2 regions of the Thioalkalivibrio sp. ALJ2 genome follow, and region 2 is predicted to be linked to the other one. Evidence: riboswitches for the same ligand, from Rfam matches in the RefSeq annotation. Region 2 holds a riboswitch; the other holds the start of a gene.
The links. Region 2 has a riboswitch for cobalamin ahead of F468_RS0105020 (porin). Riboswitches for the same ligand answer to the same signal wherever they lie in the genome.
Positions count from the first base shown of each region.

Region 1: it holds a riboswitch for cobalamin, as region 2 does, so the genes downstream of both, bluB (5,6-dimethylbenzimidazole synthase) here and F468_RS0105020 (porin) in region 2, are expected to answer to the same signal.

Region 1 is NZ_KB899561.1:79,833-94,394, reverse strand. Features, by position in the region: gene F468_RS0113485 (sulfotransferase) at 1-1,545, opposite strand; gene F468_RS0113480 (YIP1 family protein) at 1,626-2,255, opposite strand; gene cobS (adenosylcobinamide-GDP ribazoletransferase) at 2,330-3,100, opposite strand; gene F468_RS0113470 (histidine phosphatase family protein) at 3,210-3,782, opposite strand; gene cobT (nicotinate-nucleotide--dimethylbenzimidazole phosphoribosyltransferase) at 3,779-4,840, opposite strand; gene cobU (bifunctional adenosylcobinamide kinase/adenosylcobinamide-phosphate guanylyltransferase) at 4,997-5,521, opposite strand; gene F468_RS0113455 (cobyric acid synthase) at 5,518-7,005, opposite strand; gene cobD (threonine-phosphate decarboxylase CobD) at 7,002-7,964, opposite strand; gene cbiB (adenosylcobinamide-phosphate synthase CbiB) at 8,053-8,955, opposite strand; gene bluB (5,6-dimethylbenzimidazole synthase) at 8,960-9,670, opposite strand; cobalamin riboswitch at 9,765-9,967, opposite strand; gene F468_RS0113435 (cobalamin-binding protein) at 10,114-11,016, shown strand; gene F468_RS0113430 (iron ABC transporter permease) at 11,023-11,994, shown strand; gene F468_RS0113425 (ABC transporter ATP-binding protein) at 11,994-12,848, shown strand; gene F468_RS0113420 (hypothetical protein) at 12,861-13,250, shown strand; gene F468_RS0113415 (pirin family protein) at 13,595-14,443, shown strand.
Region 2 is NZ_KB899554.1:1,051,197-1,065,758, forward strand. Features, by position in the region: gene F468_RS0104950 (cobyrinate a,c-diamide synthase) at 1-67, shown strand, start outside; gene cobA (uroporphyrinogen-III C-methyltransferase) at 64-918, shown strand; gene F468_RS0104960 (cobalt-precorrin-5B (C(1))-methyltransferase) at 941-2,050, shown strand; gene F468_RS0104965 (ABC transporter ATP-binding protein) at 2,047-2,991, shown strand; gene F468_RS0104970 (ABC transporter permease) at 2,988-3,761, shown strand; gene cobG (precorrin-3B synthase) at 3,781-5,175, shown strand; gene F468_RS0104980 (precorrin-8X methylmutase) at 5,172-5,825, shown strand; gene F468_RS0104985 (precorrin-2 C(20)-methyltransferase) at 5,822-6,577, shown strand; gene cobJ (precorrin-3B C(17)-methyltransferase) at 6,574-7,365, shown strand; gene F468_RS0104995 (cobalt-precorrin-6A reductase) at 7,338-8,156, opposite strand; gene F468_RS0105000 (bifunctional cobalt-precorrin-7 (C(5))-methyltransferase/cobalt-precorrin-6B (C(15))-methyltransferase) at 8,161-9,396, shown strand; gene F468_RS0105005 (cobalamin biosynthesis protein) at 9,426-9,854, shown strand; gene cobM (precorrin-4 C(11)-methyltransferase) at 9,854-10,618, shown strand; gene F468_RS0105015 (cytochrome c) at 10,814-11,374, opposite strand; gene F468_RS0105020 (porin) at 11,396-12,511, opposite strand; cobalamin riboswitch at 12,640-12,874, opposite strand; gene F468_RS0105025 (cytochrome-c peroxidase) at 13,144-14,124, shown strand; gene F468_RS0105030 (DUF4399 domain-containing protein) at 14,193-14,562, opposite strand, start outside.

The sequences.
Region 1 (14,562 bases), on a different contig from region 2:
TCAGTCGCCGCCGGGAAAGACCTTTGCCCTCGCGGCGCCTACCGCCTCCTCGAACGCAGGCCGATAGGCCTCATACTGCTCACCGATACTCGCGAACGCCGGGTTCACGCGGCTGCGTCTGCCGAGGCTGCCGGTTAGCCCAAGCAGGGCCGGGTCGGCGATCTCCCCTTGCGCGTCCGCGCATACCGCCTCCCATTCCAAGTCGTGCGCGGCCAGCACCCGGGCCACATGGGCATCGGGGTCTTCCAGCATCTCTTCGTAGTGCACGCGTTGCACGCGATCGGGAAATACCCTCTCCCAGTGATCCGCCATCCGGCGATACAGCATTACGAACTCGGCGATGGTGTCGATCGCCCACGCGTACGGCAGGCGCTGCGCAAACCAGCGCATGTAGATCGCCATCGCGTTGTCCACCGGGTCCCGCTCGCAGAAAACTACGCGGGTACCGGGGTAGAGGCTCATGAACGTCCCGACATGGAAGACGTTTCCAGGATTGGTGACCAAATGGGTTCGAACCGATTCGTCCTTCGCCTCGCCCCACATGGAGTCGACCCGCGCCCGCATCTGCGCAATGCCTTCCGGTTCCAGCTCCCGCATGATCAGCGGATAGCGCTTGCGCACCTCCTTCGGGAGCTGGGAAAGGACCTCCTGGAGAACTGCCAGCTCGCCGTAATGGCGGATTCGCGAGTGTCCGGAGAGCGGGCCCTCCAGTAGCGACTTGCCGGAACGGGGCGGACCCAGCACCAGCGTCAGCGGCCTTGGAGACTGGTTCGGGTCATCAAGCCCCCTCGCCCAATCCGCGCTGAAAATCTTCTCGGTAGCGGCGACATTCTTGCGTATGGCCCCCTGCCGCACCTGGTCGACCTGACGCTGGATCGCCTCCGCCTGACGCGCATTCCCGAGCTCGAAGGCCGAGAACGCCTCGTCAAGATTGCCCGCATCCTGGTGCAGCTTCGCCAGCGCGAAATACAAACGGCCCTGGTCGCGAAGGTCGAACTTCCCCTTGCGGATGACCTTTTCCAGTTCCTTTCTCGGCGAGCTGTCCGCGGGAAAATGGCGCGAATGCGCAAACGAGAACCAGTGCTTGGCACTGTTGCGATCAGACTCCACCAGGGATTCCAGAATCTCGGTCGCCTCGTCCCAACGCCCCTCGGCCTGGAGGACGCGCGCGTAGTTGTCGAGTGCCAGGCGCATATTGGGGTCCAGTCGCAACGCCTCGCGCAACGCGGCACCTGCGGCTTCGAAGCGGTCGCGCAGGATCAGCACACCGGCCAGCGCGTTGTAGCTGGCCGCGTCCTCTGGACACATCTGGACCAATTTCGAGGCATACAGGGTCGCAGTGCTGTATTGATGCCGGTCAAACGCCCCCTGAATCAGAAGCCTGAGGGCATCTGTACTATTGGGCTCAATACCGAGAACTTGCCCACACAAGGCCTCGAGCTCCTCGAAGGCGCCATCATCCAGCGCCTTCTTTGCCTTCTTGAGCAATCCCGCGACTTTCGAGGGCTTCGCTTTTCTCTTGCCACCTGCCTTCCCTGCCGCCATACCAATCCCGGTTGTTCGTTCGTTTCCGCGCCAGTATACCGACCCAATAACCAGTACACGCCAACAACGAATGGGCCACGCTAGATCAGCCAGGTGGTGCCGATGCGGGTCTCGGGGGTGGCGCCGGGGATCAGGTCCATCAGCAGCCAGCCGAAGATGAGGGTGATGAAGGCGCCGCAGAAGACGGTGGCCACGAACAGGCCGATGCGGTTCCCGCGGCGCAGGCCGAGGATGCCGCGCAGCGACCAGTACAGCAGCCACAGGCTGTAGAGGATCAGTAGCAGGCCGACCGTGTTGCCCCAGGGCCAGGGAAAGGCGGCGGCGACCTTGCCCGCCCAGGCGGGCAGCAGGCCGATGGTCACCGCCAGCATCGCCCGATCCGGGTGGGAGTAGCCCTGGAACAGTTCGGTCAGATAGTGCGCGGACCAGGCCAGACCCAGTACGCCGATGCTCATCGCCAGCACGCTGTAGACGCCGAAGCCCCAGGCCCCCGGCATCGCCTCCGGCGGCAGCCCGGTCGGGATGACCTGGTACAGCCACTGGCTGGCGATCACGCTGACCAGCAGCACGGGGAACGCCAGGCGCAGAAAGGTCTGCCACCAGGGCGGGGCCGTCTCCAGTTCGGCCACCTCGAGTACCGCCCGCAGGGGGCTCGTCAGCGTGCGCAGGACCAGAAGTCCCGGATTCAGACGGGAGGGAAATGAGCTCATCCGGTCAGTATGTGGCAATCCCGTGACGCTTTCGTGACAGCGCCTGCCTTGAACCTGGCCTGATCGACCCGGCTTTAGCCCGCGAGTGCCAGCACCAGAATCACGAGGGTCAGGGTCTCTACCAGCTCCAGCGTGGCCCCGGCCGTATCGCCGGTGAAACCGCCCAGCCAGTGTCTCAGTACGCGCGTTGCAGCCCACAGCGTCAGCCCGGCGGCGAGCAAAGCCGGAATCACCCCCCAAAGGCCGGAGAGCAGGCCGAGCACCAGCACCACGGCAGCCGAGACTGCGACAACGCCGATGGCGGCGCTGCGTGGAAGGTGCCTGGCCATGTCCGCGCCCAATCCGACGGGGTTCACGTAGGGCGTGGTCAGAAACAGCACCGGCGGCACCACGCGCCCCAGCAGCACCGCCAGCAGCAGCGCGACCCAGGCGCCGGTCTCGACCACCGCCACTAGCGCCGTACCTTTCAGCAACAGGATCAGGATCAGCGCCGCGACCGCCATCGGGCCACAGGCCGGGTCCTTCATGATGGCCTGGGCCCGCTCCGGGTGCCGCTGGCCGCCCACCCAGGCGTCCACCGTGTCCGCCAGCCCATCCAGGTGCAGCGCGCCGGTCAGCGCGACCCAGAATGTCAGCACCAGCGCCGCGACCAGCAACACCGGCGCCCCGGGGATCGCGGACAGACCGATCCCCACCAACACCAGCACCAGACCCAGGATCAGCCCCACCAGCGGATAGGCCAGGACCGAACGGCCGAGGTCCTCGGGCCGTGGTTCCTGTGCCGGCGTCGGCACGCGGGTCAGGAACTGCAAGGCCAGCCAGAAGGGCGCAAACACGGAGTTCATTGCGCTCCCCCTTCCATTTCTGCTGTAGGAGGCCAGCCCCCTGGCCGATGGGGCGTTGGCATATTCCCAATCGGCCAGAGGGCTGGCCTCCTACATTTGTTCTGCTTGATCACGAGGGCATCTCCTCGCGCTGGCCCGGCTCGACAACGTGCAAAGAGGCCAACGGCACTTCGATCGACAATAGCTTCTCCAACGGCCAGCCCTCCAGTTGTGCGCGCAGCAGGCGAATCACCCCGCCGTGGGTGACGACGAGGACACGACCGCCCGGCGCCACTACGCTCTGTTCCCAGCCGGCCAGCACCCGGTCGCGGAAGCTTCCGAGGTCTTCGCCGTTGGGTGGAGGGTAGCCGAATGGGTCTTCCCAGAACCGACCCAGCGCCTCGGCGTCCGTCTGCATCAGGGCCTCGGCTGTTTGCCCCTCCCAGTCACCAAAATGTAGCTCCTGCAGGCGGGGATCACACTGGACGGGGAGCCCGGCCGCGCGGGCGAAGCCTTCGGCCGGGAGTCGACAGCGCTGCAGTGGCGAGCACACGACGCGATCCCACTCGCCGGAGGACTCGAACGCCGCACGCATCGCCCGCTCGCCTTCCGGGGTCAGCGGATCATCGCAGCCGCGCCCGCGAAAGCCGGCACCCGTCGTCTCGCCGTGGCGCAGCAGACCGATACGGACCGATTTGGTCATGGGGTATCGCCCGACACGCCAGCCTCGGCGAAGGTCGCCATGCCGGCGTGAAGCTCGCAGGCCAGGCGCAGCAGGGGCACGGCCGTGGCCGCCCCACTGCCCTCGCCCAGGCGCATGCCGAGATCCAGCAGCGGCTCGGCCGCCAGCGATTCCAGCAGTCGCCGGTGCCCCGGCTCCGCCGAACTGTGGGCGTAGAAGAACCAGTCTGCCGTGCCCGGGCACAGCCGTTCGGCCACCAACGCCGCCGAGGTGCTGATGAAACCATCCACCAGCACCGGCAGCCCGATCTGCGCCGCGGCGATGTAAGCGCCGGCCAGCCCCGCAATCTCGAAGCCCCCCAGACAACGCAGGCTACCCAGTGCCTCGCCGCGCACCGCGGCGTGGGTGCGCAGGGCCTGCTCGATCACCTCGGCCTTGTGGCGCACGCCATTCGCATCCAGACCCGTGCCAGGCCCGGCCAGGTCCACCGGCGGCAGACCCAGCAGCGAACAGGCGACTGCGGCGGCAGCCGTCGTGTTGCCGATGCCCATCTCGCCACCGATGAACAGTTGTGTGCCGCCCCGCCGCGCGCGCTCGGCACACTGGCGGCCGGCGTTCAGCGCGCGTTCCAGCTGCGCCGGCGTCATCGCGGGTTCGCGGGCCAGGTTTGCGGTGCCGGGGCCCAGGTTCAGCTGCTGCACACCGGCGACGGCCGGAGGCTGGGCCACGGTACCGAGGTTGATCACCTCGATGGACGCGCCCAGGTGCCGCGCCAGCACCGAGATTGCAGCGCCGCCGTTCGCGAAGTTCGCGACCATCTGCGCGGTCACGGCCTGCGGGAAACGCGAAATGCCTTCCGCCACCACACCGTGATCGCCGGCGAACACCGCGACATGGACGCGCTCCAGCGTGGGCTGGCCCACGCCCTGCATGGCGGCCAGGCGCTCGGCGATCGCCTCCAGCCGCCCGAGCGAACCCGGCGGCTTGGTCAGCTGGGCCTGCCGCTCGGCCGCCGCCTGGCGCGCCTCGGCATTCAGGGACGCCGGCGGCACCTGCAGCCAGTCACAGTCTTCGGTCACGTGTTCCTCCGATGTTGAAACCAACACCCTTCATCAATGACGCCCGTCATTGCGAGGAGCCGAAGGCGACGTGGCAATCCGTCAGTTCACCCCGGGCCGATTGCTTCGACGCTGCGCGCCTCGCAATGACGGTGCCTGTTTCGCGCGTTGGTCTATTCATTCCAGCGGTTCACCCTTGAGCACACGAGGAAGGCCGGCGACGGTCAGCACGACGCGGTCCATCGTGGGGGCCAGGCGCTGGTGCAGCCAGCCCGCCTCGTCGGCGAAGCGGCGGGACAGCGCGTCCATCGGGGTAATGCCCATGCCCGTCTCGTTGGAGACGAACACCAGGGTGCCCGGCAGGCGCGGCACGGTGGCGATCAGGGCCTCCCGCTCGCGTTCGATCAGGGCCTCGTCCTCGGTGCACAGGAGCTGGGTCAGCCACAGCGTCAGGCAATCCACCAGCAGGCATTCATCTGGCCTTGCGGCCTCTTCCAGCGCGGCGGCCAGGCCGGTATCGGCCTCGATCAGGTCCCAGTCACCGGGCCGGTCGGCGCGGTGGCGTTCGATGCGGCGTGCCATCTCGGCGTCGTCGGCACGCGCGGTGGCGACATAGGTCACGTGCAGGCCGCTGGCATCGGCCAGTTGCTCCGCCAGTCGGCTCTTGCCGGAACGCACTCCGCCGAGCACCAGCGTCTTCATGTCACGGTCTCCGTGTTCCCTGCGCGCAGCAGCGCGAGGATGCGCCCCAGGTCCAGATGCGTCTCCAGGGTATCGGCCAGGCGTTCCAGGCCGCGCTCGCGCGCGGTCGCCAGGTCTTCGCCGTGCTCCTTCCCCTTGCGCATGCCGGCCCAGTGCAAAAGGACCTCGGCTGCGGCGGAGGTATCGAACACCCCGTGGACATAGGTCCCCGCCACGGCATCGTCCTCGCTGCGCGCACCGTCCGGGCCATGCTGCAGCTCCAGCAGCGGGTGATCCAACCCGGGCCCGGTCGTCACACCGGCATGAATCTCGTAGCCCTCCACGCGGGTCTCCTGGCCCAGCACACGGTTCCCGTGAACACGTTCCAGGCGCTTTTCCGGTGCTAGACGCGTCTCGATGTCCAGCCAGCCGAGCCCCGGCGTGGAGCCCGGCCGGCCCTCGACGCCGTCAGGATCGTGCACGGCCCGGCCCAGCATCTGGAAGCCGCCACAGATCCCGAGCACCTTGCCGCCATAACGCACATGGCGCTGCAGCTCGTCTTCCCAGCCCTGCTCGCGCAGCCAGGCGAGGTCGTCGCGCACGGACTTGGACCCCGGAAGGATGACCAGGTCCGCCGGCTGCAGCGACTCGCCCGGGCCGGCGAAGCGAAGGTCCACACCCGGGTGCAGGCGCAGCGGATCGAAATCGGTATGGTTGGAGATGCGCGGCAGGGCCGGCACGACGACCTTCAGGGCATCCACCGCCTTTTCCGGCACCGCCTCGCGCGGCAGGGCGTCCTCGGCGTCCAGGTACAGCCCGTGCAGATACGGGATCACGCCCAGCACCGGCTTGCCGGTCTCCTGCTCCAGCCAGTCCAGTCCCGGCTGGAGGAGCGAGATATCGCCGCGAAAGCGGTTGATCACGAAGCCCTGCACCCGCGCGCGCTCCGTCGCGCTCAGCAACGCCAGCGTACCGACCAGATGCGCGAACACGCCGCCACGGTCGATATCCGCGACCAGGATCACCGGACAGTCCACCGCCTCGGCAAACCCCATGTTGGCAATATCGCCTGCGCGCAGGTTGATCTCTGCCGGCGAGCCCGCCCCTTCCACCAGCACGTGCGCATACTGCGCGGTCAGCCGTCGATGCGAGGCCAGCACGGCCTCGCGGGCGACGGGCTTGTAGTCATGGTAGGCACGAGCATCCAGCTCGGCCGCAGGACGGCCGTGGATGATCACCTGCGCCCCCTGATCGGAGCTGGGCTTGAGCAGCACCGGATTCATGTCGGTATGCGGCTCCAGGCCGCAGGCGGCGGCCTGCAGGGCCTGGGCGCGCCCGATCTCGCCGCCGTCCAGGGTCACTGCACTGTTCAGCGCCATGTTCTGCGGCTTGAACGGCACCACCGACAGCCCACGGCGATGCAGCACCCGCGCCAGACCGGCCACCAGCACGCTCTTGCCGGCATCCGAGGTGGTCCCCTGCACCATCAGCGTGGTCGCGCTCACAACGCCTCCAGTCCCTGTTCCAGGCGGTGCCATTGGGCCTCGTCGCCCGGCAGCCCGAAACGCAGGCTGGCGGGGTCGTCGAAACGCCGCACCAGGATCGCCTGTCGCGCCAGCGCATCCTGAACCGCGACCGCATCATCGCGGCGCCCCCAGCGAAACAGTGCGGTGCCACCTTCGGTAGCGATTCCGTACCGCCGCAGCAGCTCTTCCAACCGCGCACCCGCCGCGGTCAGGTTCGCGCGCGTCTGCTCCTGCCAGGCGCGATCCTCCAGCGCTCGGGTGGCCGCCCAGCGCGCCGGGCCGGACAGCGCCCACGGACCCAGCCGCTCCGCCAGCGCCGCCCGCAGCGCCGGCTCCGCCGCCAGGAATCCGACCCGCGCCCCGGCCAGACCGAAGAACTTGCCCAGCGACCGCAGCACCAATAGCCCCGGGCCCAGGTCCGTGCCCGGGTCGGCCGCCAACAGGCTGTGCCGGGGGCTGGTATCCATGAAGGCCTCGTCCACCACCAGCCAGCCGCCGCGTGCCGCAAGCCCCCTATGCCAGCGCAGCAGCGTCTCCACGGTCACGCGCAGTCCAGTCGGGTTGTTCGGGTTGACCAGTACCAGCACATCCAGCTGCGGCAGGCGTGCCTCGATCGCGGCCGGCGCCGCGTCGCCAAGCGCAGGAAGCGCCTCGACCCGATGCCCGGCCATGCGCCAGGCCCGCGCGTGTTCGTTGTAACTGGGCGCGAGGAGGCCAACCCGAGCAGCCGCTGGGCGAAGCTGTGGCAGCAGCTGGATGGCCGCCTGCGAGCCCGCCAGGGGCAACAGCCCTTTGCAGCCGTAGTACCGCGCCGCGGCCACCTCCAGACCGTCGTCGGGCTCCGGCAGGCGCGCCCAGACGTCCGCCGGGGGCATGGGCAGCGGATAGCCGTGCGGGTTGATGCCGGTAGACAGGTCCAGCCATTGCTCCGGCGCCACCCCGTAATGCCTGGCAGCTGCGCGCAGTCCGCCACCATGCACCTGGGTTAGCACGGCCCCGGTCGGTGCCGGCCGCGCTCTGTTCAGCTCAGAAGATCGCAAGGCTCACCCCGATGACAAGCACGCCCATCCACAGCGCCAGCGCCCGATCCACCAGCCCCATCGCCGCACGGATGCCGGCGGCATCCGGTGCCGCGCCCATCCCCAGGCGCGGACGCCACTGACGCTCGCCGTGATACTGGCTGGCACCGCCCAGCACCAGCCCCAGTGCGCCCGCCCCAGCGGCCATTACCGGCCCAGCGTTCGGGCTCTTCCAGGCCGCGGCCTGCTCGCCCCAGCACTGCAGGGCATCGCGAGTGCGCCCGGCCAGGGCATAGGCCAGCGCGGTCATGCGCGCCGGGACCCAGTTCAGCAGGTCATCCAGCCGCGCCGCGGTCCAGCCAAAGCGCGTGTAACGCGCATTGCGGTAGCCCCACATCGCATCCAGCGTGTTCACCAGGCGATACAGCACCACCCCCGGCGCACCGGCCACCAGGAACCAGAAAATGGTGCCGAACAGGGCATCGTTGCCGTTCTCCAGTACCGACTCCACCGCCGCGCCGCTGACCCCTGCCACATCCAGGGCCTCGCTGTCGCGACTGACCAGCATCTGCACCTGCTGCCGCGCCTGGCCCAGATCGCCGGCCTCCAGCGCCCGGGCCACGCGCTCGGCGTGTTCGTCGAGGCTGCGCCAGCCCAGCGCCAACGCCAGTACCAGCAGCCCTACCAGCCAGACCGGCAGGAGCTGCTGCAACCAGACCGTCAGCAGCACAAAGGGCACCACCAGGACGGCCAGAAGCAGCGCGCCGCGGGCCCGACCATCGCGGTAGAACCGGGCCTCCAGGCGCTGGACCAGCAGCCCGAACCCGGCCAGCGGGTGCCAGCGGCGCGGATCGCCGATCAGGCGATCCAGCACCAGCGCACCAAGCAGCGTGAGGAACGCGATCAGCATCGGGTCATCCACTCGCTGAGGAACCGCCGGGTGCGTCGGTACGGCTGCCCCAGCGATTCTCGAACACCAGTTCGTCCAGCGACCGTCGCTGATCCCAGCCCTCGGTTTCCAGCATCGGCCGCTCGTAGAACGCATCCACATGACCCAGACAAAGGATCGCGATCGGCCAGGCCCCTTTCGGCATCCCCAGCTCCCCGGCCAGCCAGTCCGGGTCGAACAGCGACACCCAGCCCATGCCCAGGCCCTCGGCCCGGGCCGCGAGCCACAGGTTCTGGATCGCACACGCGGCGGAGCACAGGTCCATCTCCGGGATGGTGCGCCGACCCAGCACGTAGCGCTCGCGCCCATCGGTCAACGCGACCACCAGCAGCTCGCCGGCATCGCGGATGCCTTCGAGCTTCAGACGGTGCACCTCGGCGGCACGCTCGCCGCAGGCCTCGGCCGTGCGTGTCTGCTCCGCCGCCACATGCCCGTGCAACGCATCGCGCAGCCGCGCGTCGGTCACCCGCAGAAAGCGCCAGGGCTGCATGTAGCCCACGCTGGGCGCCTGGTGCGCGGCCTCCAGCAGGCGCCGCAGGGTATCGGGGTCCACCGGGTCCGGGCGGAAATGCCGCATGTCCCGGCGCTCGCCGATCACGCGATAGACCGCTGCGCGCTCCGCCGAGGCGAACGCGTTCGGATTCTCTTCTGACTGGTTGGGAGCTGGGGCCGTCATGAGGTTCCGTCGAGGCGACGGCGCGGCGAAGACACGAAGGAACAGGCTTTTAGGAACGCACCTGCGCCCTCGACCGTTGCCCGCCGCACGGTCGCAGGATGAATCACCGCCAGGCCGGTCTCCGGGCTTGCGAGCGTCGGGGGATGCCGACCGGCAGACGCCTTCCCGGGCACAGGACCCAGTGGCCAGTCTGCCGAGCGATTTACCGCTCGCTTACCGTTGCGGGGGCAGCGCCGGACTTGCACCAGCTTCCCGTTTCACCTGCCAACTGCAGGCACCTGACGAAAGCGGAGCATGATACGCGCTCAGGGTGCCCCCGACCAATTTGGGCACCAAACCATCTTGCCCTTGCTGCTATGATGAGGCGCTTTCGCTGCCCGTGCGGCGCCCCGAAAACACGGTATTGTTTACGTTACGAACAATCCACAACATTCGGATTTTTAATGACTTTCACTTCCCTCAAACGCCAGTTAACGGCCCTTGCCGCGCTACTCCTGTGCGCGGGGCCGACACTGGCCGAACCGGTCACGGTGACCGACGATGACGATCGCGAGGTCACGCTCGACCGGCCCGCCGAACGTATCGTCAGCCTGGCCCCGCACATCACGGAAGTCCTGTTCGCCGTCGGCGCCGGAGAGCAGCTGGTCGGCGTCACGCATCACAGCGACTTCCCGCCGGAGGCGGAGATGATCCCGCGAGTCGGTGGCTACAGCCGCATCGACCTGGAACGCGTGGTCGAGATGGACCCGGACCTGGTGGTCGCCTGGCGCAGTGGCAACTCCAGCTCGCAGATCGAGCGCCTGCGCGATCTGGGGCTGAACGTCTATGTCTCGGAACCGCGCAGTTTCGAGGGCGTGGCCTCCAGCATGCGTCGCATGGCGCAGCTGGCCGGTACCGAGGAACGCGGCGAGGAGGCGGTGCAGGCCTTTCTCGACGAGATCGAGACGTTGCGGCTGGACTATTCCGACCGTGACCCGGTCCCGCTGTTCTACCAGGTCTGGGAACAGCCCCTGATGACGGTCAACGACGATCACCTGATCGGCGAGGCCATCCGCCTGTGCGGGGGCAAGAACGTGTTCGGTCACCTGGACCGCCTGGTGCCGCGCATGGACCGCGAGGCCGTGATCGAGGCCGACCCGGAGGTGATCATCGGTGGCGGCATGGGCGAAGACCGGCCGGACTGGGTAATTGCCTGGGAACAATGGGAGGACATGACTGCGGTGCAGCGCGACAACCTGTTCTTTATCCCGCCGTCGCTGCTCCAGCGTCACACCCCGCGGATTGCCGAAGGGACCCGGCTGATGTGCGAAGAGCTGGAACGGGCCCGTTCACGCCGGGACGACTGACCAGCCGTGACGCGCTCCTTCCTCCTCGCCACGGGGGTCCTGCTCCCGGCGTCGCTGCTTGCGATCCTGATCGCGCTGGCCTATGGCAGCGTCGCCATTGCCCCCGGCGACCTGCTCGCGGTGATTCAGGGCGAAGGGAGCCGCCTGCACAACACGCTGGTACTGGAACTGCGCCTGCCACGCGCCCTGGCCGCATTCGCCGCCGGCGGGCTGCTGGGCGTCGCCGGTGCCCTGATGCAGGTGTTGCTGCGCAATCCGCTGGCCGATCCCTATGTGCTGGGCCTCTCCGGCGGGGCTTCGGTGGGTGCCCTGCTGGCCATGCTCGCGGGGCTGTCGATGTTCTCGGTCTCGGTCGCCGCATTCGCAGGCGCGCTGCTGTCCACGGTGATCGTGTTCGGCCTGGCGCACGGCACCGGCAGCTGGACGCCGACCCGATTGCTGCTGACCGGCGTGGTCGTGGCGGCCGGCTGGGGCGCCGTGATCAGCTTCCTGCTCGCCGTGAGCCCGACCGCGGAGCTGCCCGGGATGCTGTACTGGCTGATGGGCGATGTCTCCCACGCCCGCAACCCCTACCCCGCCTGGGGTGTGCTGGTGCTGGTCGTGTTGCTGGCCCTGCCGCTGGGACGGACGCTGAACGTGCTGGCGCGCGGCCCGATGCAGGCGGCCGCACTGGGCGTGGCCGTGCGGCCGGTGGAATGGACGATCTACGTCGCGGCGGCACTGATCACCGCCACGGCGGTCATGCAGGTCGGTGCGGTGGGCTTCGTCGGACTAATCGTGCCGCACATGCTCCGGCTGATCTTCGGCAACGACCAGCGCGTGATCCTGCCGGCCTCGGCACTCGGCGGCGGCATCCTACTGACGCTGGCCGACACCCTCGCCCGTACGATGATCGCCCCGGAGCAGTTGCCCGTCGGCGTGATCACCGCGATGCTGGGCGTCCCCGTGTTCCTGTTCCTGCTGTACCGGAGCCGCTGATGCCTCCGCACACCGCCGATCCCCAACTCCACGGCGATCCACACGCGTCCGGCACCGAGAGCGTGCACGAGGTGCCAGGGCCGGACACCCTGCTGGCCACCCACGATCTGGTCATCGACATCCCGGAACGCGCCAGCGGTTCGCCCCTGGACCTGACCATCAACCCGGGACAGTGCTGGGGCATCCTCGGCCCGAACGGCGCGGGCAAGAGCACCCTGCTGCATACCCTGGCCGGGCTGCGCGCGGCCCGCACCGGAGAGATCCATGTGCAAGGCCGCCCGCTCCCTGAATACTCGCGAGCGCATCTGGCGCGCGAGCTGGGCCTGGTGTTTCAGAAGCACCACGACGGCTTCCCTGCAACAGTACTGGAGACGGCTCTGATCGGCCGCCACCCGTACCTGCGGCCCTGGGACATCGAGTCCGCCGAGGACTACGCCCAGGCCCGCGCCGCCCTGGCCCGCATGGATCTGGCGGAACTGGAGCACCGCCTGGTGGATACCCTGTCCGGTGGCGAGCGCCAGCGCCTGGCCATCGCCACCGTACTCACCCAGAACCCGCGGCTCCTGCTGCTGGACGAGCCCACCAGCCAGCTCGACCTGCACCACCAGGTGGCGGTGCTGGACCATATACGGGGCATCGCCCGGGACAACCGCGCCGCGATCCTGGTGCTGCACGACGTGAACCTGGCGGTACGCTACTGCGATCACCTCCTGCTGATGTTCCCCGACGGAAAGGCCTGCTGGGGCCCCACCCGAACCATGCTGGTGCCCTCCGCGCTGGAACGGCTGTACAACCAGCCACTGAGCACCGGCGAGATCGACGGCCAGCCGGTCTTCATGCCGACCATCCCGTAACGAGGAATCCCGGTGGAATTCTTTCGCACCCTGCCCCTGCAAGCTGTCGCCGATTCCCTGCAGGCCGAGCTGACCGTACCGGCCCTGCCCCGGCTTTGCCCCGCCATTGACGCCCTTGTTGAAGAGACCGGGCCCGATGCCGGCGTCGTCTACTGCCTGTGGGGCGAGTTTCGTGTCCGGCGCGAGTGCATCAATGGCGGTGTGCGCTTCACCCTGCCGAGCTGCCCGAACGCCCTCGCCTGGACCCTGACGACCGGGCATCCGCCGAAGCCGGAGGCGGTCATGCTGCACCTGACCATCAACCGCCAGGAACACGACCCGGATTTCGTGGAGAGTCTTGAATTCTTTGCCGATAGCTGGCTGGAGCTGACATCGCTGCAACCGCCCCATGACAGGCCCTGACTGCAATTTTCTTTTGCTTTTATGGTCGGTATGGTTGCAGGGTTAATCAAGGGAAACACTGATGAATGTACACACTCGCGTTGGCACCCCAGGTTCTCCGAGACAAGGCGCGGTGCGCAGCCGGTAGTGGTTCTACCGGCAAGGGCCGCAACGCAGGATCGGGGAACCTGGGGTGCCAACCCCACAAGCCATTGAATGCAAGGGCTCGAGTCGCTTTTGCGCGCGCACGGCGTTGCGGCTCCCTTGTGCAGAATGACTGCACGGCGGTCACCGCGCCTTGTTCGCACGCAAAAGCAACTCGAGCGCGAGCGTGTACATTTATCAGTGTTTCCCTAGGAGAAGTCATGACCCCCACACCGCCGGACAGCGTACGCACAGCCCACCCGACCCAGGACGGCGCGGGTGTGAAGATTCGCCGCATCCATGACTTTCGCGGCGGCCTGGATCCCTTCCTGATGCTGGACGAGCTGAAGGCCAGTGCGAAGGAGGACTACATCGGTGGTTTCCCCTCCCACCCGCATCGCGGGTTCGAGACGCTGACCTACCTCGTCCATGGCGGCCTGACCCACGAAGATTCGATGGGCAACCAGGGTCGTGTGGAGGCCGGCGAGGCGCAGTGGATGAGCGCCGGGCGCGGGGTCATCCACTCCGAGATGCCCCTGCTGGACTCGGACGGGCTGCACGGCTTCCAGCTATGGGTAAACCTGCCGGCACGGCGCAAGATGGACCCGCCGCGTTACCGCGACGTGCGCGCCGACGCGATGCGCCACCTGCCGGAAGACGACGGCCCGCTGCACTTCAAGGCGATCGCTGGCTCCTGGCAAACCAGCGCCGGGGATACCGAAGGCCCGCTGGATCAGATCGGCGAAGGTGCGGCCATGGCGGACCTGAGCCTGCCCGCGGGCTACCGGCTGTCGCTGGCCGTCCAGCTGGAAGACCGGGTGCTCGCCTATGTCTATGACGGCGAGCTCACTGGTCTGAAGACGGGCCAAATGGGCACCTGGAGCGGGCAGACGCAGATCCACCTGATCGCACAGCAGGACGCGCGAGTGCTGCTGTTCAAGGGCCGCCCGCTGGGCGAACCGATCGCCCACTACGGCCCGTTCGTGATGAACACCCCCGACGAGATCGAGCAGGCGATCAGCGACTACCAGTCCGGCCAGCTCGCGGCCGAACCGGCCAGCATCGACTGATCCGGCAGGGTCTGACTCTGGCAGGGGCTTTCGCGGGCAAGCCCGCTCCCACAGACTTCAGGGTAGCGCCGGGTAAAAGTCATCGCTCTACCCACTGCCCCCTGTGGGAGCCGCCTTGG
Region 2 (14,562 bases):
CGCGACCTATCTGCATGCCTGGTTCCCCTCCAACCCGGAGGCCACGGCCCAGCTGTTTCGAGCATGAGTGATCGACCGCGGGACAATGTGACGCGGATCGACCCCGGGGCGCGCGCCGGGGCCCGCCTCCCGTTGTGCGGCGAGCGAAAGCCCGGTTGCGTGGATCTGGTCGGGGCAGGGCCGGGCGATCCGGGCCTGCTGACACTGGACGCCGCCGCAGCGATGCAGCACGCCGATGTCCTGCTGCACGACCGCCTGATCCCGGAGGCGATCCTCGATCTGGCCAACCCGGAGGCGAAACGCCTGTATGTGGGCAAGGCCCGCTCACGGCACAGCTGCGATCAGGGGGATCTGAACGATCGCATGGTTGCACTGGCCCGGGAGGGGCACTACGTGGTGCGCCTGAAGGGCGGCGATCCGTTTGTCTACGGGCGGGGTGGCGAGGAGGCTGCCGCGATTGCCGCTGCCGGGGTGCCCGTGCGCATCGTGCCGGGGATTACCGCGGCGGGTGGTTGTGCGGCCTATGCAGGAATCCCGCTGACCCATCGCGATCATGCCTATCGCTGCCAGTTTGTTACCGCCCACCGGCGTGCCGGCGAGACCGATCTGGACTGGGCCTCGCTAGTGCATCCGCAGCAGACCCTGGTTGTCTACATGGGGCTGCATACCCTGGCCGAGGTCTGCGGCGAGATGATGGCGGCGGGTGCGGATGGCGCGATGCCGGCCGCGCTGGTTGAACAGGGGACGCGACCGGGCCAGCGTGTCATCGAAGGCGTTCTGGCCGATCTCCCCGCGCGGGTGGCGGATCTGGATATCCAGTCGCCGGCGCTGCTGATCGTGGGCGAGGTCGTGCGTCTGCGCGAGACGATCGCCATGCAGGGTGCCGAGTCCGTCCCGGGAGCGCATGAAACCGGCTGAGCAGAACAGCTCGGCGGGCGCCATGCGCTCGGAGACGCCCGAGACCAGCGGGCGTCTGCGCACGGGGCTGACCACTGGTGTGTGTGCGACCGCCGCCGCCGTTGCCGGCGCACGGTGGCTGCTGGAGGGGTGGCGGCTCGAGACGGTGGAGGTCGTCCTGCCGAAGGGGCAGGTGGTCAGCCTGGCACTGAACGACCTCGAACCCACTCCGGGTGGCGCGGTTGCCGGGGTCATCAAGGATGCCGGCGACGACCCGGATGCCACCCACGGGGCCCGAGTTTGGGTGGAGATAAACCTGTGCGGTGCGCCCGGTGTCGAGTTCGTGGCGGGTGCCGGGGTCGGGACGGTTACACGCCCGGGCCTGGTGCTGGAGCCGGGCGAGGCCGCCATTAATCCGGTCCCACGACGCATGATCCAGGGGCATCTGGAGACATTCGCTGCAGCCGCCGGGTACAGCGGGGGCTTCAGGGTTACGGTTGGCGTGGACGGTGGCGAGCGCATTGCCGGGCGGACCATGAACGCTCGCCTGGGGATCCTCGGGGGGCTCTCGATCCTGGGCACGACCGGCATCGTCCGGCCATTCTCCTGCGCCGCCTATATCGCATCCATCCATCAGGCCATAGACGTGGCCCGCGCCAACGGTTGTCCGCGCGTGGCCTGCTGCACCGGGGGTACCAGCGAGGCCGCGATGCGTGAACAGTACGGTCTGGACGACATGGCGCTGATCGAGATGGGGGATCTGTTCGGGGCGGCACTGAAGTATCTGAGGCGTCACCCCCTGCCCGCGGTGGTGCTGGCCGCGGGGTTCGGCAAGCTCAGCAAATTCGCGGCCGGGCACCTGGATGCCCACAGCCGCAAGTCACGCATCGATCTCGACGCGCTGGCGGAGGAGGCGGCGGATCTGGGAGGCAGCCAGGCACTGGTCGCGCGCATCCGCGCGGCCAATACCAGCGCCCAGGCGCTTGCGGATTGCCTGGAGCAGGGTGTGGAGCTGGCCGACCGTATCAGTGCGCGCGCCTGGCGGCGGGCGCGCGGGATGCTGCCGGAGACCACGGCGCTGGAGGTCTGCGCGGTGGATCGGGCCGGACGCATCGTCGGGTTTGCCGATGGTGCCGGGGGGCTCGCGCCATGACGGCCGCCGCGATTGCCCTGCAGTCGGTGGCCAAGCGCTACGCCGGTGGCCGGGTTGGGCTGGCGAACGTGGATCTGGAGGTGCCGGCGGGCAGCTTTTTCGGCCTGCTGGGGCCGAACGGGGCTGGCAAGACCACTCTGGTGGGGTTGTTGACCACGCTGGTGCGGGCGGATCGGGGCTCGATCCGCGTCTGCGGGTACGACGTGGCCACGCAGGCGGTTGCGGCGAAGGCGTGCATGGGCGTGGTACCGCAGGAGGTCAACTTCAACAGCTTCGAACCGGTGGGCGAGATCGTCGAGGCCCAGGCGGCTTACTACGGGCTGTCCCCAAGGCGGGCGCGCGAGCGAACCGGCGAGGTGCTGGAACAGGCGGGGTTGCTGGACCGGCGCGAACAGTCGGCCTGGGGCCTGTCGGGTGGCATGAAGCGGCGGCTGATGATTGCCAGGGCCCTGGTGCACCGCCCCCGCGTCCTGCTCCTGGACGAGCCGACGGCGGGGGTGGACCTGGAGGGGCGCCATGCCACCTGGGAGCTGTTGCGTGGCTTGAACGCGGACGGCGTGACGATCCTGCTGACCACCCACTACCTGGAGGAGGCAGAGACCCTGTGCGACACCCTGGCGATCCTCGATCAAGGCGAGATCGTCGCGCGCGGTGATACGGGCGAACTGCTGCACGGGCTGAACGTGCAGACCCTGGTGCTGGAACTGAGCATGCCGCTGGACGCGGCCCCGGCGCTGGACGGTTTGGCGATTCGTTTGAATGATCGCTGGACCCTGGAGGTCGACCTGCCGCAGGGCATGGAGGTGAATGACCTGTTCGACCGCCTGGGCGCAAGCGGGGTGCGTGTCGCGGGAGTCCGCAACAAGCGCAACCGGCTCGAGTCGCTGTTCCTGCAGCGCATCGCGGAACGCGCTGCCGCCCCGCCGGGGAGGGAGACATGAGGCTCGCGGCGTACGGATTTGCCTATCGCGGGATGGTGGTCAAACAGGTGCGGCGTTTCCTGCGCGCCTGGGTGCAGAACCTCCTGCCATCAGTGGTGACGACGGTCCTGTTCCTGGTGATCTTCGGTCACCTGATCGGGCGCGAGCTCGGCACCATGCGGGGGGTCGATTACGCTGATTTTATCCTGCCCGGCCTGATCATCCTGGCGGTGGCCACCAATGCCTACAGCAATGTGACACTGGCGTTCTACGGGGCGCGGCTGCAGCGACATATCGAGGAGCTGCTGGTCGCGCCGCTGCCCGCCTGGCTGATTGTGGCCGGCTTCGCCACCGGTGGTGTCATCCGGGGCCTGCTGGCCGGGGCGCTGGTCGCGCTGGTCGCGATTCCGTTTACCAATCTCCAGTTGCACCACCTGGCGGCCACGCTGGGGATCGCGCTGGTCAGCGCCTTGCTGTTCGCCCTGGCCGGGCTCCTGAACGGCCTGTATGCGCGCAGCTTCGACCATACCTCCGTGGTGGCCACGTTCGTGCTGACCCCGCTGATCTACCTGGGCGGCCTGTTCTACCCGGTAGAACGGATGCCCGAGCCCTGGCAGTCCCTGGCCGTACTCAACCCGCTTTATTACATGATCGAGGGCTTTCGCTACGGCCTGCTGGGGACCGGCTCCTTTGCCTGGGCCGCGACCTTCTGGGTCCTCGCAGGGGCAACCCTCGTCGTTGGCGTGCTGGCCTGGGCCCTGGTCGCCCGCGGCGTGCGGATCCGGACATGAGTGGGGGCGGGGTGCAGCGATGAGTGCCGATCATTCGCGGGTGCGCCGGGCCTGTCCGGGGGTGGCCGCGCCGATGGCCACCGGGGACGGTCTGTTGATGCGGGTGCGTCACCCGATCGGGGGGCTGGATGCGGGGCAGGCGGAGACCATTGCGGAGGTGGCGCGGCGTTTTGGGTCCGGTGTCCTCGAGCTGACCAGCCGCGGCAATCTGCAGCTGCGTGGTTTGGACGCGGCGGGCCTGGAGCCGGCGCGCGCCGAGCTGGAGGGGGCGGGGTTGGCAGATCGCGATCCTGCGGCGGAAGCGGTGCGCAATGTCCTGGCGGCCCCGGTGACGGATATCGACCCGGAGGCGGCCATGGATGTGCAGCCGGTCGCGCGGGATCTCGTGCGAGCACTGGGGGAGCACCCGCGCCTGAGGGCATTGCCCCCGAAGGTGGGGGTGGTGGTGGAGGCGGGTGGCGGTTTGCCGCTGGATGGGGTGCCGGCGGATTTGCGACTGGAGGCCTGTACGGCGCTGGGAGGGGTGTGGTTCCGAGTGGCCTTGGGGGCGTCCAGTCGCACGGCCACGGTGCTGGGCTGGACACGCGCGGAGAATGTGGTGGACGTCGCCCTCGCGGTGTTCGAACGCTTCGTTGCGTTGCGCGAGGGCGATGTGGATCCGCCGGGACGGCTCGCGGGTGCCGTAGCCCGATGGGGCCCGGAGGCGTTGACGCCGCCCGGGCTGGAGCGGGTGCTCCCGGGCGGGGACTGGGTCGCGGCGCGGATCCCCGAATACGCGGATGCCGGGATGGGGACGTGCCTGAACGGGCGCGCCTTCGGGATCGCGTTTCCGTTCGGTGCCCTGCGCGCCGAGGCGCTGCAGGGGCTGGCCGAGCATATTCGGGCGCACGACGGACGCCTGCGCCTGACACCGTGGCGCAGCCTGCTTCTGACCGGGGTACCTCCTGTGGGGCCGGACCGTGTCGCCGAGTGGGGTGGCGTGACCGATCCGGACGACCCACGCCTGGCGGTGAGTGCCTGTATCGGGCAGACGGGTTGCTCCGCGGGCAGTACCGCCACGCGGGCGGATGCCGAGAGGGCCGGGGTCGCTGCCTGCGGGTTGCTTGCGGGGGGCGGGCAAGTGCATGTGAGTGGCTGCGACAAGCACTGTGGGCGTCCCGCGAATGCGCAGGTCCTGCTCACGGCGTGGGAAGGCCGCTATGAGCTCTCGCTGCAACGCGCCCCCGCGCGATGGGAGACCGTGCTGACGAGGCTGGCGCCGGGGCAGGTCGAGCCGGCCCTGGCAGCCCTCGATGCCATCGCCCGCGAAGAGGGTGGCCGGCATGAGTCGGGGCTCGAGGCCCTGCAACGGTTGGAGGGAACAGCGCTGACGAGACGTATGAACGCGATGATGAACAACGGAGATCCAGCATGACGCAGAGCGATACGGCCGGGGCCGTACCCGACTATATCCGCGACGGGGCGGCCATCTATCGGGAGTCGTTTGCGATTATCCGATCCGAGGCGGAACTGGACCGCTTTCCGCAGGAGCTGTTGCCCGCGGTGGTGCGCATGATCCACGCCTGCGGCATGACCGACCTGCCACGGGACGTCGGGTTTTCGGCCGGCGTGGCCCGGGCGGCCACTGATGCGCTGGCCGCCGGCGCGCCGATCCTGTGCGACAGCAACATGGTGGCGCACGGGATCACTCGGACCCGGCTACCGGCGGACAACCCGGTGATCTGCAGCCTGCGGGAGGAGGGTGTGGCGGCGGCCGCCGAACGCCTGGGTACCACGCGATCGGCGGCTGCCCTGGAATGGTGGCGACCGCATCTGGAGGGTGCGGTCGTGGCGATCGGGAATGCACCCACGGCCCTTTTTCACCTGCTGGAGATGCTGCACCAGGGCGCGCCACGTCCGGCCGCGGTACTCGGTATCCCGGTGGGCTTTGTCGGTGCGGTGGAGAGCAAGGAGGCGCTGGCCGCCAGCCCGCTGTACCTCGAGTACCTGACCATCTTCGGACGCCGCGGTGGCAGCGCCATGGCCGCGGCGGCCATCAATGCCTTTGCGAGTGACCGGATATGACGACTTCTCCCCCTGTGAATGGATCCCCGGAGGCGGGCTGCCTGTATGGAGTCGGCACCGGGCCTGGCGATCCCGAGCTGCTGACGTTGAAGGCCGCGCGTCTGATCGCACAGAGTCCGGTAGTGGCCTACTTCTGCCGCCGTGGCGGGCGCGGTCAGGCGCGTGCGATCGTGGATGCCCACCTGGGTACCGGCCAGTGCGAGATGCCGCTGGAGTACCCGGTGACCAACGAGATTCCGCACGGCTCCGAGGAATACCGCCGCCGGATCGAACAGTTCTTCGACGCCTGTGCCGAGCAGCTGGCGGCCGAACTGGAAGCCGGGCGCTCGGTCGTGGTGCTGAACGAGGGCGACCCGTTCTTCTACGGCTCCTTCATGCACGTATACCTGCGGCTGAAGGACCGGTTTCCCACCCACGTGGTCCCTGGCGTGACCTCGATGATGGCCTCGGCTGCGCAGTTGTCGACGCCGCTGACCATGCGCGATGACCTGCTGACGGTGATCCCGGGCACGATGCCGATCGACGATCTGCGCCAGGCCCTGCAGGGGACCGATGCGGCGGTCATCATGAAGGTCGGAACCCATCGCGATGCGGTGGTCGGTGTCCTTCAGGAGCTGGGGCTGAGTGAGCGCGCCTGGTACGTGGAACGCGCCAGCACCGCCGAGGAGCGGGTCCTGCCAGTGTCCGAGATCCCGGAGCGGGTGCCCTATTTCTCGATGATCGTGATCCCCGGGCGCGGGGTTCGGCGATGAGCGGGGGTGGCGGTCCGGTGGTCGGTCGGTTGAGTGTGGTCGGGGTGGGTCCGGCGGGGCCGGAATGGATCACACCGGAGGTCGCTGCCCGTCTCGAAGCGGCCACCGATCTGGTGGGGTACGGGCCGTACCTGGAGCGGATTGCGGGCCCTCATCACCGTGTTCACGCCTCGGATAACCGCGAGGAACTGGCGCGTGCGATGCACGCCTTGGACATGGCCGCGGAGGGGCGGGACGTGGTCGTGGTCTCGGGGGGCGACCCGGGTGTATTCGCCATGGCGGCGGCGATCTTCGAGGCGCTGGAAGGGGCGCAGGCACAACGCTGGGCGGGAGTCGAGGTGGACGTGACTCCCGGGGTCTCGGCTATGCAGGCCGCCGCCGCGCGGCTGGGTGCGCCGCTGGGCAACGATTTCTGCGTGATTTCGCTGTCGGACAACCTCAAGCCCTGGTCGCTGATCCAGCGCCGGGTGCGGCTGGCGGCCGAGGCCGACTTCGCCATGGCGTTCTATAACCCGATCTCGCGCGCGCGACCATGGCAGCTTGGGGAGGCCCTGGGCATCGTGCGCGAGGCCCAGGGTCCGGACACCCTGGTCATGCTGGCCACCGCGGTGGGACGCGGCGAACGCGAAGACGTGCAGATCTCCACTCTCGGCGAGGTGGACCCGACGATGGCGAACATGAGCACGCTGGTGATCGTTGGCGCCGCCTCCACCCGGGTGCTGGAGCGCCCCTCCGGCCGGCGCCACGTGTACACCCCGCGTTATGTCGAGTCCGCGGAGTCGCGGTGAAAGCGCGCGAGGTCTTCCAGCCACTCCAGGGCCGCCTGCGGGGCGTGGAAGCGGGGCACCCCGGGGGCGTCCGGCGGCCGGTCCACCATTACCACCGGGATGCCGCGTTCGCGCGCGGCCTGCAGCTTGGCGGCTGTGGCATCGCCACCGCTGTCCTTGGTCACCAGCACGTCGATAGCGTGGGTCTCCAGCAGCCGGTGCTCGTCGGCCAGGCTGAACGGGCCGCGGGCCCGCAGCCAGGTGACCCGCGGCAGCGCCGGCGGCGGTTCGGGCGGGTCGATGGTGCGGATCACGTAGTCCAGTTCGGGCGCGGCCTCGAAGGCCTCCAGGTGCTGGCGGCCGGTGGTCAGCAGCACGCGTCGGCCGAGTTCCGGAAGGGCGCGGGCGGCGGCTGCGAGGTCGGGCACGCGGATCCAGCGGTCCTCCGGTCCGGCCTCCCACGACGGTCGGGTCAGGCGGGCCAGCGGGATGCCGGTCTGGCGCGTGGCGGCGACGGCATTGGCCGAGATCTGCCGCGCGAACGGGTGGGTCGCGTCCACCAGGGCGTCGACCGCGTGTTCGTGCAGCCAGGCGGCAAGGCCCTCGGCGCCGCCGAACCCGCCGGTGCGCCGCGGCAGTCGCGAGGGCGCGGGCCTGCGCGTGCGTCCGGCCAGCGACACGGTGGCGTGCAGCCGCGGGTGGCCGTCCAGCAGCGGTTCCAGCGCCGCGGCCTCGGTGGTGCCGCCCAGCAGCAGGATCTGCCGCGGGCGCGCCGCCCGGGGGCTGGAGTCAGGAGATGAACGGGAGCTCATGAGGATGACCAGTCTAGCCACGAACGAGGAGCGAGCGCCATGGCTGAATATCGTCGGCGTGGGCGCGGAGGGGCTCGCCGGGCTGGCCCCGGATGCCCGCATGGCGCTGGACACGGCGGCGACGGTGATCGGCGGCGCACGGCATCTGGAGATGCTGCCGGAGCGGCCGGGGCAGGAGCGCCTGGTGTGGCCGTCGCCGCTGGAGACCGCGCTGGACTGGATCGAGGCGCGCGCCGGGCAGCCGCTGTGCGTGCTCGCCAGCGGCGACCCCTTCTGGTTCGGGGTGGGCGCGACCCTGATGCGGCGTTTTCCGGCCGCGCAGACCTGCGTCTGGCCGGCGCCCTCGGCGTTCAGTCTGGCCGCCGCGCGCATGGGCTGGCCGCTGCAGCAGACCCGCTGCCTGTCGGTGCACGGCCGGCCGATGGAGGCGCTGCGGCCCTGGCTGCATGACGGCGCGCGGCTGCTGATCCTGAGCCGCGACGGGGATACCCCGGCGGAACTGGCGCACTGGCTGACCGGGCTCGGCTTCGGCGATTCCACCCTGACCGTACTGCAGTCCCTGGGTGCGGACCGCGAGGCGGCGGTCCGCGAGCGCGCCGGGGCCTGGCCGGAGGTCGCGATCGAGGCGCTGAACACCGTGGCGCTGGAGTGCCGGGCCGATCCGGCGGCGCAGGTGCTGGCGGCCAGTGCCGGCCGGCCGGAGGCGCAGTTCGAGCAGGACGGACAGATCACCAAGCGCGAGGTGCGGGCGGTGGCGCTGGCCCTGCTGGCGCCCGGACGCGGCGAGCGGCTGTGGGACGTGGGCGCGGGCTCCGGTGCCATCGGCATCGAGTGGATGCTGGCGGATCCGGCCAACACCGCCGTGGCCATCGAGCCGCGCGCGGAGCGCCTGGAACGCATCGCGCGCAACGCGAGCACGCTGGGGGTGCCGACGCTGCGGTGCATCCACGGGCGGGCGCCGGGGGCACTGGGAGACCTGCCGCCACCCGATGCGATCTTCATCGGTGGCGGGCTGACCACGCCGGGGCTGGTGGAGCACTGCATCGGCCAACTGCGCCCGGGCGGGCGGCTGGTCGCCAGCAGCGTGACCGTGGAAGGGGACGCGGTGCTGGCGGCGGCGCACGAGCGCCACGGCGGCGAGCTCACGCGGATCAACGTCAGCCGCGCGGAGCCGCTGGGCGGCATGGCCGGCTGGAAGCCGCTGCGGCCGGTGACCCTGTGGTCGCTGCGCCGGAGCTGAGGGAAACGCCGAGCGGGGCGCGTGTCCGGGTGACCCCCGGGGTCGGCTTCGCCTCGGCCTGCACGGCCGGCGAGCTGGAGGCATTGGTCCGCGAGGTGCTGGCCGAGGCGCACGCCGTGTTGCGGGCGGGGGGCGGCGAGGCGATCGAGATCCGGCAGCTGGCGGCCCCGGGGCACAAGGGCGACAGCCCGGTGCTGTGGACGGCCGCGCGCGACCTGGAGCTGGAGCCGGTGTTCGCGTCGGCGGCCGCGCTGGCCGCGCGCGACGCTGCCTTGTCCACGGACTCGGCGCGCTCGCGTGCCGTCGCCGGGGTCGGTTCGGTGGCGGAGGCGGCGGCGCTGGCGGTGGCCGGCGACGGGGCGCGCCTGCTGCTGCCGCGGCGGCTCTCGGCACGGGCGAGCTGCGCGGTGGCCGTGCGGACGGTGAACGGGACAGACGGGAATTTCGAGGAGTTTTGATGACGGTTCATTTTGTCGGAGCGGGGCCGGGTGCGGCCGATCTGCTGACTTTGCGCGGGCGCGATCGTATCGCGGCCTGCCCGGTATGCCTGTATGCCGGTTCGCTGGTGCCGGAGGCGGTGCTGGAGCATGCCCCGGAGGGGGCGCGCGTGGTCAACACCGCGCCGCTGACGCTGGACGCAATCATGGAGGAGATCGAACGCGCCCACGCGGCGGGCCAGGACGTGGCGCGCCTGCACTCCGGCGATCTTTCGGTCTACAGCGCGCTGGGCGAGCAGATCCGTCGGCTGGAGGCGGCCGGGATCGATTACAGCATCACGCCCGGCGTGCCGGCATTCTCCGCCGCCGCCGCGACCCTGGGGCGGGAACTGACGGTGCCGGAGGTGGCGCAGTCGGTGGTGCTGACGCGCACGCCGGGACGGGCGTCCTCCATGCCGGAGCGCGAACGGCTGGCGAGCTTTGCCGCCACCGGGGCGACCCTCGCGATCCACCTGTCGCTGCACAATATCGAGACCGTGGTCGAGGACCTGCGGCCGCACTATGGCTGCGACTGCCCGGTGGCGATCGTGTTTCGCGCCAGCTGGCCGGACGAGAGCGTGGTGCGCGGTACGCTGGGGAATATCGCGGAACGGGCGCAGGCCCTGACCACACGGCGCTCGGCGCTGATCCTGGTGGGCCCGGCGCTGGACCCGGGCGATTTCCGCGACAGCGCGCTGTACGACCCGGCGCATGTGCGCCGTTACCGCGGCATGGACGGGGACTAAGCGGTGGCGCCCCTGATCTTCCGCAGGCAGGGATAACGCCGGTGGGTGTTGTGGGACACGGGGCTTTTCGCCTGCAAGCAGGCTCCCACATCGCCAGGAACCTGTAGGAGTCTGCTTGCAGGCGAAGGCGGTTTCTTCCCGATCAGGGTCACGGCAAGGGGCCGCCATGCGGCGGCCCCTTGGTTCCCGGCCGGTTTAGCGGCGGCGGTAGTTGTCGTGGCAGGCCAGACAATGGTGGCGCACGCCGTTCAGGGCCTCGGTGGCGCGAAGCTGGAAGTCTTCGTTCTCCAGGTCGTCGGCCGACTCCACCTTGCGCTGCAGTCGTTCGGCGGCCTCGCGGTAGGCTGCCTTGTACTCGGAGAACTCCGGGTCCTCCCAGGCCGCGGGCAGGGCCCCGGGTTCGCCGTCCCGCGCCGGTGTCTCGCGTGCGAACCAGGTTTCGATGTCGTCGGCGCGGCGCGCCAGTTCCTCGGCCAGACCGGGCAGACGTTCGGCGAATGGTGCGTCATAACGCAGGATCTGCTCGATGCTGCGGTAGGTGGCCGAGGTGCCCTGCATGCTCTGCTGACGGAAGCGCTGGAAGGCCTCGGTCGCATCCACTTTGGCCGGATCGTCCAGGGTCTCGTCATAGTCGCCCCAGGGGCCCGGCATTGTGACAGTGACCTCCGCGGTGGCCGGGCTGCCGGTGGCAGCCAGCAACAGGATCGCAAAGAGGGTGGTTCTCAACGGGTGGTGGATCGGTTGCATCCAGTTCATGTCGATTCTCCCGGTCATTTCTCAGAAGCGGAACTGGTGCTGCAGGTGCAGCTCCCAGTCCGAGGTGTCGGTGTCGCGGTCCAGCCACATCAGTTGGGTCTTGTGCCGCTGGCCACGGTGATACCAGTTGAGGCCGGCACCCCATTCACGCTGCCAGCGCTCGTCAGTGCCAAGATCGTCGCCTGCGTCGTGGCGCAATACGGCGTGGCGCGCGGCGAACTCCAGTCCCTCCACCGGCAGCGACTGCGCCAGTTCCAGTTCGGCCCCCAGGTCGTGGTAGCTCGCGGTGCGGTCGGGGGAGACATCGCGGCGGAAGGCCGCCAGCGACAGCGAGGTATGGGCGAACTTGACCACCGCGTCGGCGGTGGCGGTGATCCAGTCGGCGCGTTGGTTGGCCACCGTGTCTTCGATGCCGCGGCTCCAGTCGCGCAGGTGGTTGCGGCTGGCGGCCTGTACGCCGGCGCCCAGGGCGACGGTGCGCTCCACGGCCTGGCCTAACGTGGTGTTGTCACGTGGGACTGCGCCGACCGGGGCCCACGCGCCGCGCGCGCTGAACAGGTGGCCGGATGTGGAGGGGCGATCGTCGCGCTGATCCAGACGTCCGCGACCGTCAAACACGCCGATGGCCCATGCCCGGTTGTCGCCGGCGCCGCCCAGCAGGGCGATACCGGTGTCGCGGCCGGCCGGAACCTCGAACTGGTTGCCGGCGATGCTCAGTTCGGTGAACAGGCGGTTGGGTCCGCCGATATCCCGCGACAGGCCGAAGGGGACCGTAAACTGGCCAGCCCGCAGGCCCAGGTGTTCACCCAGTGCGTACTGCAACCAGATGTCGCGCATGGACAGCTCGCCGCTGCTGAAATCCGGCTGCAGGCGGAAGCTCAGATCGGGGTGGAACAGGGTGCCCGAGGTGTCCAGCCAGGCACGACGGAAGTCGAATTCGCTGCTGGAGCCATCCGGGTCTCGTTCGTAGCTGTAGCGGCCCTGGATCAGCGGATCCAGGGTGACCTGCAGGCCGTCTTCCGCGTCGCCGAATTCGAAGCCGGCTTGTGCCGGCGCGATGCCCGCGGCCGTCATCAGGCACAGGGTGGCCAGGGCCGGGACGGCATGCTGTCCCGGTCGGAGATGGGTATGGTTCATTGTTGGGTTGCTCCCTTGGACGCGCGACCCCGCACGCCGTGGATGAAACGACGCCGGAAGCTGGACAGGGAGCAGGGGAGGCCGGGCGATGCGAGCACGCCGGACTGGCCCGCTCGGCCGCCCACCGCGGCGTCGGGTGTCGTCCAGGCCGGTCTCCGGACTCGCGAAGTGGATGCGCGATGCATCCAGGGCGGATCGCCTTCCCGCGGGCATCCCGGGGATGCGCCGCAGTGGCATTGGATCCGCCCGTCTCCGCCTACCGTTGCGGGGGCAGTGCCGGCCTTGCGAATGTCGATTCGCGCACCGGCTTCCCGATTATCCCCGGCGGCTGAGCGCCGGGGCACCTAGAGTGGGGCGAACCGTAATGGAGGGAAAAGGGGGGGTCAAGTTTGTCCGGGTATCCCGGGAAACGGTGTAGTGGGGGCGAACCCGGCTCCCCTGGAGGCTGATAATTGATGCAGATCATCTCCGGGGCGGATTTTGATCGCGACCAGGTTTCCGCGTCTGTAGGGTGGGTTTTAAGTGGTTTGGACCGAGTCTATTTCGGTTCGCGCCGATATCCGCTTCTCAGATGTCTGTTACTCATCTGTTACTCAAGGGAGACCTGTATGAAAACGCTTTCCGGATTCCGCATGACGGCGCTGGCGGCTTGTGCAGCCGTCGCGTTCGGGGCCGCAGCCCCGGCCGTGGCCGATACCGACTATTCCGAGTACCGCGACGTGTTCGAGCCGCTGCCGGCGCTGCCGCCGATCCCGGCGGACAACTCGATGACCAAGGAGAAGATCGAGCTGGGCAAGATGCTGTTCTTCGAGCCGCGCATCTCCAGCTCCGGCGTGATCTCCTGCGCCACCTGCCACAACCCGGCGCTGGGCTGGGCGGACCGCATCCCGCGCGCGGTGGGCCATGACGGCCAGGTTGGCGAGCGCAATACCCCGACCGTGCTGAATTCCGGCTTCTTCACGGCCCAGTTCTGGGATGGCCGCGAGGACGATCTGGAAGGCCAGGCCCTGGGCCCGATCCAGGACGCGATCGAGATGGCGATGCCGCTGGAGGAGGCGATCGCGCGCCTGGAGGAGTTCAACGAGTACCAGGAGAAGTTCGAGGCCGCCTATCCCGATTATGACGGCGACAACGTGATCAATACCGACCACGTGGCCAAGGCCCTGGCGACGTTCCAGCGCACGCTGAACACCCCGAATTCGCCGCTGGATCGCTGGCTGGTCGGGGACGAGGGTGCGATGAGCGAGCAGCAGATGCGCGGGATGAAGCTGTTCGCCGATAACGGCTGCGTGGCCTGCCACAGCGGACCGGCGTTGACCGACAGCAACTTCCATCGCATCCAGGTGCCGGGCTCGGAAGACAAGGGCCGCTATCTGGTCACGGGCGATGAGGCCGACAAGTTCGCGTTCAAGACCCCGACGCTGCGCAATGTGGCGCTGACCTACCCCTACATGAACAACGGCGAGACCGCGACGCTGGACGAGGCGATCCGCATCATGGGGCAGGAGATGCTGGGCATGGAGTTCAGCGATGACGAGGTCGCGGACATCGAGGCCTTCATGCACGCACTGACCGGCGAGATGCCGCGCTTCGATATCCCCGCGCTGCCGTAACTGGCCGCACCGGGATCGGGTGTTACAAGCCCCCTCCGGAGACGGAGGGGGCTTTTTCGTGGGTGCGTTTATTCGACCGTGATAGTGATCTTTTCGGACACAACCGGTGGGTCGAAGCTAATGTGGCGGTAGTCCATGAACAGCAACTGCAGGGTGTACTCGCCGGGTTCCAGTTCCAGCTCGCCCTCGGTCTGTCCACCACCGAAATGACGCTTGTGGTCGGAGAAGGGCAGCGAGGCATCCAGGTCCACCTCGTCGAGTGGCTTGTTCACCAGCAGGTGGTGGTGGCCGGTGTTGTCCATCTCCACGCCGGCCGGCGCGACACCCATGCCGCGCAGGCCCATCTGGACACGCACTGGACTTTCGAGCGTTTCGCCATCCTGTGGACTGATGAAATAAACCTCGGCCCCGTCCGGTGGCGCAATGCGGTCGGTCGCC